Regions from separate parts of the Arthrobacter sp. PvP023 genome, predicted to be linked through region 1. Evidence: riboswitches for the same ligand, from Rfam matches in the RefSeq annotation. Region 1 holds a riboswitch; each other region holds the start of a gene.
What was found. A riboswitch is a leader RNA that binds a small molecule or an ion and turns the genes downstream of it on or off. The one in region 1 is predicted to bind cyclic di-AMP.
Positions count from the first base shown of each region.

Region 1 (4,264 bases):
CCACCGCGTAGGCCCTGCCCTCCAGGAACTCCCAGTCTGTAACCACCATGAACCCCAGGGCGCTGACGCGGTCGTTGAGGACCAGGACGTCAAAGCCGCCGTCCCGCGGCTCGGCGTCCCACGTCGCCACATGCAGTTCCTTGCCCTCGAGGATCAAGAGCTCCGTGTTGACGTCGAAATCCTCCGGCGGCTGATCGCTCAGCTGGCAGATGGCCACGCAATAGTTTTTCACCTACGGACCGCCCATCTAAGACGGATTGCCGCGTCATCCGATGCAGTGGTTCGGCCTAGTACGTGATGGAGATTCCCCGAGCCGGTGACCACGTAACCTGTCCTCCCTGATAATTTTGTGCTGCGACGCCACCGGATGCGATGTATTCGTCACTGGTGGGGTAGCCGAGGAGGCCGTTTTCCCACCCCTGAGCTGCCCAGGCCGCGCCAATGGCGCCTTTGGTGCCGTGGGCGCCCGTAGCGGCCGACCAGTGGATCTGACCTCCCTGGAAAACCTGGTAGGCGCCGCCATTCCTGAGCCCTGTGACTTCACGTGAGACCGGGTATCCCAGACCACCGTTTTCCCACCCCTGCGCGGACCACGCAGCGCCAATGGCCCCTAGCGTGGCATGTCCTCCTGATGCTGGTGACCAGTGAATCTGTCCGCCTTGGAAGACCTGGTAAACGCCGCCGCCCTTTAGCCCCGGGATTTCGCTCGAAAGAGGGTAGCCGAGTTTACCGTTCTCCCATCCCTGCCCAGCCCAGACCGTGCCAATTCCACCCCTGGTGCTGTGCGCTCCGGTAGTCGGCGACCAATGGACCTGGCCGCCTTGGAAACTCTGGTAAACGCCTCCGTTTCGGAGTCCTGAGACTTCATTCGTGACCGGGGAACCGAGCGGTCCGTTTCCCGCGCCTTGCGCCACCCAGAGCGCCCCAATGGCGCCTCTAACGGCCGGCCCGGCTGAAGGAGTGGGCGTCGGTGATGGTGACGGTGACGGCGAAGGTGACGGAGGCGGTGACGCCACAGGGGACTGGCCCAGCGCCTGCGCCACTGTACGGACCGACGTCGTACCGTTTGCTGTCCGCGCAGCCAGCCACGTGACGAACTCTTTGAACAGTGCGGGGCTGATGGACAACGTCGGATCAGTTCCGGTGGCAATTTCGTGGAAGGTCAGCTGCAGCCAGCCGCCTGTTGACTCGGCGTTGGTGACGGCAGCCTGAAGAGTTGCCATGGTCCACGTGCTGTCCACCTGGTCCGGTGCCTGGGTGACCATGGGGTTAGCCGGCGGCAGGGTCTCGGCAACAGGGCAGCCGGCGCAGCTGGCCGGAGATCGAATGTCACCGAGGCCCCGGGAACTGGCGTAGCCGCAGCCGCGGACCGCTGATTGGGCAGTGGCGTTCTCCGCCGCGAAGGGGTAGGCGAAGTTACGGACGGTGAAGCCCCAGCCTTCGAGGGTGGACTTGCTGTTGCAGGCCTCCGCACTGGCGGCCGCTGCGCTGAGCGTTGTCATGTCCGGGTGGGTCACGCTGTGGCCGCCGATCTCGTTGCCATCGGCCACGAGAGTGTTCAGGTTTGCCTGGGTGAGGAACCCGGACTGGCCCACAAAGGACGTGGTGATGAAGAAAGTTCCTACCAGGCCGTGGGCTTTCAGCTCCTGCGCTGCGGCCAACTGGCTGCCGAGTCCGTCGTCGAACGTCAGGCTGACGATGGTCGGCCCCGCGGCCTTCGAAGTGCCGGCCACGCCCGCCACTGTGCTGACAGCAAGCAGCAGCGCACCCAGGATTGCAACCCAGCGCCTGCCGTGCGGGCCTCCGGCCAAAGGTTCAGGGGGATCCGCCACGTGACGCGCGGGCTTGCGGACAGGCTGATTGGACCAACGCATGATGCCTCCAAGCGTGTGAGTCCCCCCGCAAGAACATGCACGTAGACTACGCCTCGTGGCGTCAAGGCAAAACACTCGACTTTGATTAACGCAGTACCCGAGTACACCGCAGCTACCTGCATTCCGCGCTTGGTTCGGCAGTGCGTTATCCGAATGTGACATCGGCCGAGGGGCGCGCGTACGGTGGGACAGTGCCGGTTATCTCCGATACGGGCACTCCCGGGCGGATTGCCTAACCCTGCCGCGGCCCGGGATCCGATCGAAACCATCCGGCAGGGACGGGGAAACCACTTTTGGCCTGCAGGATTGTTGTGCAGGTCTTCGGGGTGAAGCCGCAAGCCGTCCGCTGAGCGGATGGCAACTGCGGCCGGGTGTCTCCCATCCGAATCCGACAGCTAACCTCGCAGGCATCGGGAGAGGTTACTTCATGTCTTCACGCAAACTGCCCGCTCACCATCCGTCAACCGCGCCCGCAGGACGCTCCGGCGTCACAACGGCCCGCGGCAGAAGCAAGGTTGGCCGCCAGGCCGCGGCGATTGCGGCGGCTTCTGGCCTGGTCCTGTCCAGCGGGATGGCTGCGCAGGCCGCCGAGGCTCCCGCGGAACGCGATTCGGCACCGGCATCCGGCCTCGACGCCAAGGCCCAGGTGGGTGCCCCGCTCAGCGCGGACTCCCACGTCAGGATCAGTTTCGAGCGGCCGGACGTCAGCACCACCCCCGCTCCAGTGGAAGTGCCGGTTGGCGAGCCCGCCCCGGCAGAAGCGGTGGCCCCGGCTGCAGCGCCGGCACCGGTTGCGGCGCCGGCGGCTCCTGCCGTTTCCGTCCAGGTCCAGGCAGCTGCGCCGGCTCCGGCTCCTGCCCCGGCGGCCGGCGGTGTCAACGCCGCCATGGTTTCTGCCGCCTACGCGCAACTGGGCATCACCCAGGACTGCACCGCCATGGTGGAAAAGGCACTTGGCTCCGCCGGCATTCCCGTCGGCGACCTGGGACCCATGCAGTTCATGAACTACGGCTCAGTGGTGGCGGAACCCCAGCCCGGCGACATGGTGGTCCAGTCCGGCCACGTGGGCATTTACATCGGCGACGGACAGGTGATCAGCGGCGGCATGAACGGTGTCAACGCCACCGTCACCCACCCGCTGTCCTGGCTGACGGCCACCGGCGGCGTGACCTTCGTCCGCGCCGGAGCCTAGCCTGCCGGTCCCGTTCTCCCCGAGGGGCCGGGAAACCGGATGACAGGCCGGTGATCAGCTGCCTTGGGGGCAGCCGGTCACCGGCCTTCCCCGTCGCCACACATCTGCCCGGGGTTTCAGGGCGGGGAGATCGCGACCGGAACCGTGCTCTCGCCCTGTGCGAACTTGATCCGCAGGACGGCATCGCGGGTGTCCGCCGGGATAGTGAAGCGGACATCGCCCGTTTTGCTTGAATCGCCAGCCACCAGCTCGTTCAGGCCGGAATCGGGGGAGTGGCTGACTCCGACGGCGCCGAGCCTGAACGTTGAGTCCCAGAAGTTGATGTCATACCTGCCGTGGTTGGTGCATCTGAGCGTGAACGTCAACGCGATCTTGCCGGACACGTCAGGGCGCGCACGGGCACCAAGAATTTCATATTCGACGTCGGCAGCCCTGTAGCGGTGCTCGGCCGGCAGGGCTACCGCCCACTCCGGGCTGTTACCGCCGCCGGACCCGGCACCCGACGGCGGGACAGTGCCGTCCGGCTGTGCGGAGGCGCCGGTGGCGGAGGAGCCCGCCGTTGAAGCGGCGGGCTTGCCGGCGTCGAACACCCCAAGCTGCCCCAGGCCAAGCAGCAGCCCCGTCACAGCGGTGATCACCGCTGCAGCGGCGGTCAGCAGACCGGGCAGCGTAGCCCACCAGCTGGTGGGTTTCTCCTCCGCCATAGCCGTTCCCCCTCGGTCCGGTGCCAGGGTCAAGATCCGTTGTATCCCAATACTCCTGCCAGGCGGCCACCAGCGCCAGATCCCGGGTGGTGCCGCATGGAAGCCCGGCCGATACCCCGGCCTGCCAGTGCGGAACGGCCCTGTTATCCATGCCCCGACACTCGTACTCTGGTCTTTGGAGGTGATTGCCATGAAGGCAACCCAGGGAGACCGGATCACTATCCGGGGCAAGACGGTCGGATCGGCGGAGCGGCACGGCCAGATCATTGAGGTCCATGGCGCTGACGGAGCGCCGCCCTACGTGGTGCGTTTCGACGACGGCCATGAAACCACGGTCATTCCCGGCGGGGATTTCGTTATTGACAGGATCCACCCGCAGTAGCGAAGCCGCTGTGAACTGTGAAGCCGCTGGGCTGGTTCGCTGCCTGGGCGCCAGACGCCGCCTGTCTGCTATTCGGGTGCCCTGGCGAACACTGCGGCGCTGACGAACTCGA
Region 1 covers NZ_JAFIBI010000001.1:2,405,966-2,410,229, forward strand. Annotated here, with positions in the region: gene JOE31_RS11105 (DNA alkylation repair protein) at 1-11, shown strand, start outside; gene JOE31_RS11110 (hypothetical protein) at 1-217, opposite strand, end outside; gene JOE31_RS11115 (polysaccharide deacetylase family protein) at 288-1,874, opposite strand; cyclic di-AMP (ydaO/yuaA leader) riboswitch at 2,104-2,298, shown strand; gene JOE31_RS11120 (NlpC/P60 family protein) at 2,302-3,066, shown strand; gene JOE31_RS11125 (hypothetical protein) at 3,183-3,770, opposite strand; gene JOE31_RS11130 (DUF1918 domain-containing protein) at 3,961-4,152, shown strand; gene JOE31_RS11135 (cupin domain-containing protein) at 4,221-4,264, opposite strand, start outside.

Region 2 (4,264 bases), 1.7 Mb from region 1:
GTGCGCGGATTGCCGAACGGCTGCGCCACTCCGGCCCCACTGTTTCGCAGACCATCGGCCGGATGGAACGCGACGGACTGGTGGTTGTTTCGGGCGACCGGCACCTTGAGCTCACCGAAACAGGCCGGAAACGGGCTACCGAGGTTATGCGCAAGCACCGCCTTGCGGAGCGGCTCCTCGCCGACGTCATCGGCCTCGACTGGGCGTATGTCCATGACGAAGCCTGCCGCTGGGAACACGTCATGAGCGAGCGGGTTGAGCGGCGCATCTTCGAGCTCCTGGACCATCCCACGGTTTCCCCTTACGGCAACCCCATTCCCGGCCTGGCGGCACTTGGCGGACAGCCCACTCCCGCGTTCACCGACGGAGTGGTGAACCTTCTTGACGCCATGGCCGGATACGGGGCCGACTCCCGCATTACCGTGAGCCGCCTGGCCGAGCCCATCCAGGTTGAGCCGGAGCTGCTGGTCCAGCTCGATGAAGGCGGCATCCGGCCGGGGGCGTCCCTCGCCCTGGAGCGCGTGGGGGAGTACATCTCGGTGCGCGTACCCGAGATCGAAGGCGCCCTGGAACTGCCGCCCGAAGTTGCGGCCCACGTATTTGTTACGGTCCGCTAACCGTGCACCTCGTAGGACCACCTACAACACGTTGAGACGCAGATAACGGAATTATTACCGTGCTGATTAATCACCTATAGTTGAGGACTAGCGCCGATACGAAAGCGTTACCTGATCCGAAGCCGAGCTCTGCCAGCGGATCAAGGTACGAATCACCTCCTGGCAGAGGCGGGGGAACCACAACCGGCCGTTGAAAGACGGCCTTGGGGTGAAGTCCGTCAGCGGCAAAGCACCTCCGACGAAGGATTCCTTTGGGATACCCCTGTGTCGGATGCCTTGCATTGGCGGACCGGGTCTTTGATCTCTCTGACCCGAATCCGACAGCTAACTCCGCAGGCTTTCCAGAGAGGATAATTCTTGACCACGCAGACCGTCAGGGGCCGCCGCAGGGCGACAGGTCCCGCTTCGGAGTACCCCGTGGCCGAAGCCGTAATGACGGTCAGGCCGCGCGACGCACACCGTGATGCGCGCCGGCGCCGGAGCCTGTTCAGCCAGGTTACGGACTTCGCCTCGGCGAGCGGCGTGGGTCAGAAGGCGGGCATCGCGCTGGCCGCCACCGGACTGGTCCTTACCGTGACCGTACCGTCAACCGGCCCCATGGTCTCCACGTCAGACACGGGATCCACCGCCGCCGCATCAGTCGCGGCGCAGCCGGAGGTCTCCGCTGCCGCCAGCGCCAAGATCGACTTCAACCGGACCGCCGTAGCCACCAAGGGGGATCCGGACGGCAAGCTCAAGCAGTTGCTGAGCGCGCAGTCAGCCGGAACCATCACCCGCGCGGCATCCACCGGCAGCCTGGGCGCGCCGCTGGAACAGATGGTCACCGCATCACCTTTCGGTTTCCGGGTTAGCCCGATCACGGGCGGAGCCGGCGAGTTCCACCGTGGCCAGGACTACGCGGCCCAGTGCGGCACAAGCGTATTCGCCGCCGCCAGCGGAACCGTGACCTTCTCCGGCTGGCACCCCTACGGCGGTGGCAACCGTGTGGTGATTGACCACGGCAACGGCCTGGAAACCACGTACAACCACCTCTCGTCGTCCAGTGTCCAGGTTGGCCAGAAGGTCAACCGCGGCGACGTGGTGGCGCTCAGCGGGACCACCGGCGCCTCCACCGGCTGCCACCTCCACTTTGAAGTGATGGTCAACGGCGAAGTCGTCGACCCGCTCGGCTGGCTCTGATCCAAACGATCGGCCGCTCTCGCATTCCTGTGACATGTCGTGACCTGAATGTGACATTCGTTCGGAATTCCTGTACCGTTTAGAGCACGCCAACTTTTCCGAAGTTGGCGCTCTTGAGTGGATTGCCTAACTCTGCCACCGCTCAAGGTCCGTTCGCATTACATCGTCTGGCAGAGGCGGGGGAACCAATTTTGGTCTTCGCAAGAAGACCTTGGGGTTAAGTCGCAACGCTTCCCAGGAAGCCGAGCGGCCGGGTGACTCCCATCCGAATCCGACAGCTCACCTCGTAGGCATTGGGAGAGGCTACCTTCGTGTCTACACGTCACAATTCTGCGCGCCACCGCGCGCAAACGGTTCGTACGAACCCGTTAAACTCCGTGTCCAGGGCTGTTACTGCCAACGCCGGGACCGTAGGTCGCCAGGCGGCTGTTATCGCAGCTGCTTCCGGACTGATCCTCAGTGTTGGGATGCCGGCAAATGCCGCCGATACCAACCTGGGCGTTTCCGCTTCGACGGAGTCCGGCTCACAGTCGGCCCAGCTGACCGTAACTGCAGAACCCACAGCGACTGTTTCCTTCGAGCGTCCGGCAGTGACCACGAAGGCAGCGCCCAAGGTTGAAACCGTTCGGGCACAGTCCACCGGTACGGACGCCAGCGAGACCTCCACTGAGGCTGACGGAGAGGCCAAGGCAAGCAAGCTTGCTGACGCCGCATCTTCCGCAGCAGCATCGGGCCTCGCTGCCATCGCTTACACCGGTATCGGCAGCCCTTACGTCTGGGGCGGTACCACTCCCAGCGGCTGGGACTGCTCAGGCTTCACGCAGTGGGTATACGCACAGGCCGGCATCAGCATCCCCCGCACCAACGCATGGACAGCCATGACGCCTACCGCCACCCCGGCGCCGGGCGATCTTGTCATGCAAAACGGCGGCGCCCACGTTGGCATCTACGTCGGCAACGGCATGATGATCAGCGCGCTCAACCCCTCGCAGGGCACTCTCCTGCACGCTGTGTCCGCCACGGGCACCTCTGCGTTCTACACGCTTCGCTAACACACGCGCTTCCCATCGCTGAAGTGCGCGTTCTTCGCTAAAAACCCTGTTCGGGCCGTTCCGGCTTACCCCCAAGATGCCGGAGCGTCCAAAAACCGCGGCCTGCCATGCAGTCTGAGGAAAACGAAAGAGAGAACTAATGACTACTCGTGCCATCGCACGGCATCGCGCCGAGGTTACAAAGACCAACTCGCTTGCTGTCATTGCCAAGGCCGTCGGCGACAACGCCGGTGGCATGGGCCGTCAGGCTGCGGTTATCGCTGCTGCCTCCGGTCTGGTCCTGACGAGCGGTATCGCAGCCAACGCTGCCGACACCAATGTTCAGCGCGAAGCAACCTCTGCTTCCACCCTGGAAGTCCAGTCTTCCGCTCCGGCCAACATCTCGGCTGCATCCAGCATCGCCATCTCCTTCGAGAAGCCGGCTGTTTCCACCTCCCCGGCTCCGGTCGTTGAGGCTCCCAAGCCGGTTGTTGAAGTTCAGGAAGCTGCTCCCGCGGCCGCTCCGGCTGCCGTTGCAGAGACTGTGTCCGCCCCGGCGGCTCCGGCTGCCCCTGCGGCCCCCGCCGCTGCCAGCGGAAACGGCGCTTCGATCGCAGCTGCGGCGTACGCCCAGCTCGGCGTTGCCCAGGACTGCACCGCCCTTGCCACCAACGCGCTTGCGGCCGTAGGCATCAACTACCACGGCTGGCCGGCCGGTTACCTTTCCCTGGGCCGTACCGTGAGTGCAGCCGAGGCACAGCCAGGCGACCTCGCATACTACGAGAACGGCGGCATGGGCATGGCCCACATCGCTGTATACGTCGGCAACGGCCAGGCCGTGCACGGTGGCTGGAACGGCGGAACCACTTCCCTGTTCAGCGTCAACGTCGGCTCCGGCCCGGTCTTCATCCGCGTTGGCGGCTAAAGCCTCCAGCTAACGTTTGCCGGAAGAACCCCTGCCTCCGGGCGGGGGTTCTTCTGCGTTTCCGGCAGGTGAATTTTTGCCGACACGGAGTGTATGGTAAGGACCCGATTCGGTGATCGGCCACTTGAGTGTTTACTCTTGTGTTGTCGATCCATAGCGCCCGGACAAGCAGAGGGCAGCCGGCCCTCGAGCCCCTGACGGGCGCGGCCGTGAAGAGGTATGTGCATGCGCACTCTCGTTCTTAATGCTGGATATGAACCGCTGGCGGTTGTAACCTTCCGCCGGGCGCTGGTTCTTGTGCTGACCGGAAAAGCTAGCGTAGTGGCCGAGGGCGACGATCCTGTCGTCGGGCCGCAGGAGATCCTGGGCCGTCCGTCCGTGATTCTCCTGAACCGTTACATCCGGCCGCGGTACAACACAACCACCGCGGTGAGCCGCCGGGGCGTTTTGCGCCGTGACGCACACCGCTGCGCCTATTGCGGTAAGGCAGCACACACCATTGACCACGTCCA
Region 2 covers NZ_JAFIBI010000001.1:4,149,568-4,153,831, reverse strand. Annotated here, with positions in the region: gene JOE31_RS18800 (metal-dependent transcriptional regulator) at 1-617, shown strand, start outside; cyclic di-AMP (ydaO/yuaA leader) riboswitch at 728-971, shown strand; gene JOE31_RS18795 (M23 family metallopeptidase) at 975-1,796, shown strand; cyclic di-AMP (ydaO/yuaA leader) riboswitch at 1,910-2,103, shown strand; gene JOE31_RS18790 (C40 family peptidase) at 2,264-2,848, shown strand; gene JOE31_RS18785 (NlpC/P60 family protein) at 2,988-3,752, shown strand; gene JOE31_RS18780 (HNH endonuclease) at 3,978-4,264, shown strand, end outside.
Region 2: linked by a shared signal. The riboswitch ahead of JOE31_RS18790 (C40 family peptidase) and the one ahead of JOE31_RS11120 (NlpC/P60 family protein) in region 1 are both predicted to bind cyclic di-AMP.

Region 3 (4,264 bases), 1.9 Mb from region 1:
CCCTCTTCCTGACGGCCAAGGACGCCGTCCAGGACCGCATCCTCGGCCTGGCGGCCGGCGGCGACGACTACGTCACCAAGCCCTTCAGCATGGAAGAGGTGCTCCTTCGCCTGCACCGGCTGGTCCAGCGCTCCGGAGTGGCCGCCATGGACACCGCGGAACTGGTGGTGGGCGACCTCGTCCTCAACATTGACACGCGCGAAGTGACCCGGGCCGGGGAGGAACTGCAGCTGACCGCCACCCAGTTCGAGCTCCTCCGCTACCTCATGGAGAACCCCAAGCGGGTGGTCAGCAAGGCCCAGATCCTGGACCGCGTATGGGACTACGACTTCGGCGGCCAGGCCAACATCGTGGAACTCTACATTTCCTACCTGCGCAAGAAGGTGGATGCCACGCACCCGCCCATGATCCACACTGTCCGCGGCGCGGGCTACGTCATCAAACCGGCGGATTGAGCGGTGCCCACACTCTCCGGCGAAACCCGCAAAGACCGCCGCCGCTGGCTTGATCCTTCGACCTGGCACCTCCGCACCCGGCTGGTACTCGTGGCCATGGCACTCCTTGTGGCGATCTGCGGCGCGATCGGCCTGTTCAGCTATGCCTCCATGGATTCCTTCCTGACCAGGCAGCTTGATGAACGACTGGGGCAGGCCTCACGGCTATCGAACGAGGCGGGACGGCCACGCCCCAGCAACCCGTCCGGCAGGCAGGACGGGTTCGAAGGCCCGGGCCAAGGTGTCGGGACGCTCATCGCGCGCATAGATGACGGGAATGTCAGCAGCGCCGGGTTCCTCGCCAAAGACGCCACCGTGGCGTCCCTCTCCCCCGAGGATAACCAGGTTCTTTTGGCACTCCAGCACGACGGAACGCCCGTCGATCGGGCACTGTCCACCGGCTCCTACCGCCTGGTGGCGGTGGCGGCGCCATACGGGGACGTGATTGTCACCGGGCTCCCCCTCAACGAGAAACAGAACACGCTCAACTCCTTGGTATGGACGATGGTGATCGTGTCGATGGGCGGCCTGGTACTGATCGGCCTTGCCGGAACGGTGCTGATCCGACGCACCATGAAACCCCTCGAGCAACTGTCCGAGGTCGCCACGCAGGTTTCGAAACTGCCGCTCGACGCCGGCGAGGTGGCCCTCGCAGTCCGCGTGCCGCCGTCGAACGCGCATCCCGGAACCGAAGTGGGCAGTGTGGGGCACGCCCTCAACCTCATGCTGGATAACGTCTCCAAGGCGCTTGAGGCCCGGCAACAGAGCGAAACCAAGGTGCGCCAGTTCGTGGCCGATGCCTCGCACGAGCTGCGCACGCCGCTCACCGCTATCCGCGGCTACACGGAACTCATGCGGATGACCGAGGACTTCACCCCGGACGGCCAGAAATCGCTGGCCAGGGTGCAGAGCCAGTCCGAACGGATGACCACCCTGGTGGAGGACCTCCTGCTGTTGGCCAGGTTGGACGAAGGCCAGCCGCTCAAGATCAGCGATGTGGACCTGACGCAGCTTGCGGTGGAAACCGTCAGCGACGAGAAGGTCATGGCACCGGACCGCATCTGGCAGCTGGAGCTCCCGGAAGAGCCCGTGGTGGTCCGCGGGGATGCCAAGCAGCTGCACCAGGTGATGGCCAACCTGCTCTCCAATGCCCGCAAGCACACGGAACCGGGCACCACCGTGGTCACCGGAGTGATGCGGTCGGCCGACGGCAGCGCTGTGGTGACCGTAACGGACAACGGTGCCGGGATCCCGCCGGAATTTGTGGACCGGGTTTTCGCCCGCTTTGCCCGGGCTGACGCCGCGCGAACCAGTCCTGCAGGTTCCGCGTCGGGTTCCGGCGGCGCGGGCGCTGCGGCTGCCGAGGGCACGAGCGGGCTGGGGCTGTCGATCGTGCAGTCGATTGTGGAGGCGCATGGTGGAACCGTCGAGGTCACTTCCCGCCCGGGACGCACAGAGTTTGCGCTGCGCCTCCCGGGAGAAGCACCGGAAGCGTAGCCGCACCGGAAGCCCGGCCTGCAGTGCAGGCAGTTACGCAAGCCAACGCGCCGCCGTCGTGATCCTCGTTACCGAAATGTGACTTAATCGCAAGATTCCTGTACCGTTTTTGGAGTGCGGCCACCGTTCCGGCCGCATATCCGGATGGACGCCAAACTCTGCCGCTACCCGGGTTTCCTCATGATCAGGCAGAGGCGGGGGACCCAGGTCTCCGGGCATTCTGCATTGCCGCCCTTGGGGTGAAGCCGACACGTGAAGTTCCGTGCGGCCGGATGACCTCATCCGAACCCGACAGCTAACTCCGCCGGCATCGAGAGGCAACCATGACTAAATCCACGCCAGAAGTACGTCCTGAGCCCGCTTCCCGCACGTCCGCAGCGCCTGCGCACCGCTCACGCCACCGCGCCGAACCAGCCGCCAAGACGTCCCCGTTGTCCCGGTTCGCGGCCAGCCTGCAGGGCTCCGGCCGCCGGGCCGCAGTAGTAACCACCGCCTGCGCGGTGCTGATTGGCGTCGGCGCCGCCGGCCAGGCTTCCGAACCCGCCGCCCCCGCAACATCGGCAACGGGCGCGGGAAGTGCCGCAACCACTGCCGACGCCGAATCGAAGCTCGCGTTCGAAAAAATCCTCGTTTCCGCCATGCCCGCTCCGTCCTCTGTCAGCGTGAACGCGCAGTCCTCCGGGGAGAAGCCGTCGGAGGAGAAGGCACCGGAAGCGCCTGCGGCCGCCGCCGCTCCTGCACCTGCCGCGGCCCCCGAACCGGCTCCGGCCCCGGCACCGCCCGTAGCTGTTGACGATCCCGCAGCTGCCCAGGCGTATGCCGCCTCGCAGCTCGGAACGTACGGCTGGGCGGCTGACCAGATGCAGTGCCTCACCACGCTCTGGACCAAGGAATCGGATTGGAAGACCACTGCCACGAACGCCAGCAGTGGCGCGTACGGCATCGTCCAGTCGCTGCCGGCGGAAAAGATGGCCAGCGCCGGGTCCGACTATCTGACCAACTTCCGCACCCAGATCAACTGGGGCCTGAATTACGTAAAGGAACGGTACGGCTCCCCTTGCGGCGCCCTGGACTTCCACTACGCCAACAACTGGTACTAAACCGGCACACGAAGCCATCTTGGCTCGCAACACCGGAGGCCCCGAATCCATGCTTGGGTTCGGGGCCTCCGGCCGTATTGGCGTGGTGCTTCTTGTTGGACGGGACCTTCTCTCCGTTACGGAGCCACAAGGTTTTCACAAGGTCGAGGAGTGACTCTGGGTCGCCGCCGCTTTCAATCGTCTTCCCAGCGGCTGCCGGCCCAGCGCCGTCATCAAGATGCAGGGAGCACAACAATGAAAAAATGGTTAGTTCCGACGGCCGTCCTGGCCTCAATCTTCGCAGCCGCCGCTCCGGCCGCCGCCGCCCCTTCGGGCCCGCCGATCACCGTGGACGGACCCGCCACCTTCACGAGCTGTGGATTTCCTGTCACCGGTGAAGTCACCGGCAAGGCCAAGAACATCACGACTCCCTCCGGGGACATCATCAGCACTTCCCCGAGGCTGAAGATAACGCTGACGGGGCCAGACGGAAAGACCGCCAGTTACGTCATCACGGGCGTCCTTTTCTTTTCGTTCCCGAGCGAGAACGTGGTCGAGGTGAAGGCTACGGGCAATAGCCTCCTTCAGCTCCCGTCTCCTGACGGGCTATTCCTCACACGGGGTAATGTCAACTTCTCTGTGGATTCCAAAGGCAACGAATTGCGGAGATTCTCAGGATCCGGCACTGCCACGAACATCTGTTCGCTACTCGCCCCTGACGCATAAACCGCGGCTGCGGTGCTCCCACCAATGACGGCGGGAGCACCGCTGCCGCTTCCGTTCCTGTTCCGGTCCTGACAGAGCCCACAGCAGCTGCACAGCTTTGGCCTAAATCCTTCATATGCTGCGGCGCCATAGTTGAACCATGACGCCCACAGACCTGGCCACGGGAACCCTGCTGCACCCGCAACCGCGGGCCGCCGTCGACGCCCGGCCGGGTCCTCCCGCCCCGACGTTCCCCCGGCAGGGTCGCGTCCGTCGGGCGCCCGTTGATACGCACATGACCGGCACCACAGGAACCGCTGCGCCGGTGCTGGATGTAGTCATCCCGGTCTATAACGAGGAACAGGGTCTGGAGCAATCCCTGCGGCAGCTCCACTTGTACCTGGCCGATACGTTTCCCTACCCGTTCCGGATTACGGTGGCGGACAATTCCAGCACCGACGGCACGCTCAAGACCGCCGAGCGTGTGGC
Region 3 covers NZ_JAFIBI010000001.1:4,310,362-4,314,625, forward strand. Annotated here, with positions in the region: gene JOE31_RS19500 (response regulator transcription factor) at 1-455, shown strand, start outside; gene JOE31_RS19505 (HAMP domain-containing sensor histidine kinase) at 459-1,991, shown strand; cyclic di-AMP (ydaO/yuaA leader) riboswitch at 2,131-2,315, shown strand; gene JOE31_RS19510 (hypothetical protein) at 2,315-3,091, shown strand; gene JOE31_RS19515 (hypothetical protein) at 3,242-3,796, shown strand; gene JOE31_RS19520 (dolichyl-phosphate beta-glucosyltransferase) at 3,936-4,264, shown strand, end outside.
Region 3: linked by a shared signal. The riboswitch ahead of JOE31_RS19510 (hypothetical protein) and the one ahead of JOE31_RS11120 (NlpC/P60 family protein) in region 1 are both predicted to bind cyclic di-AMP.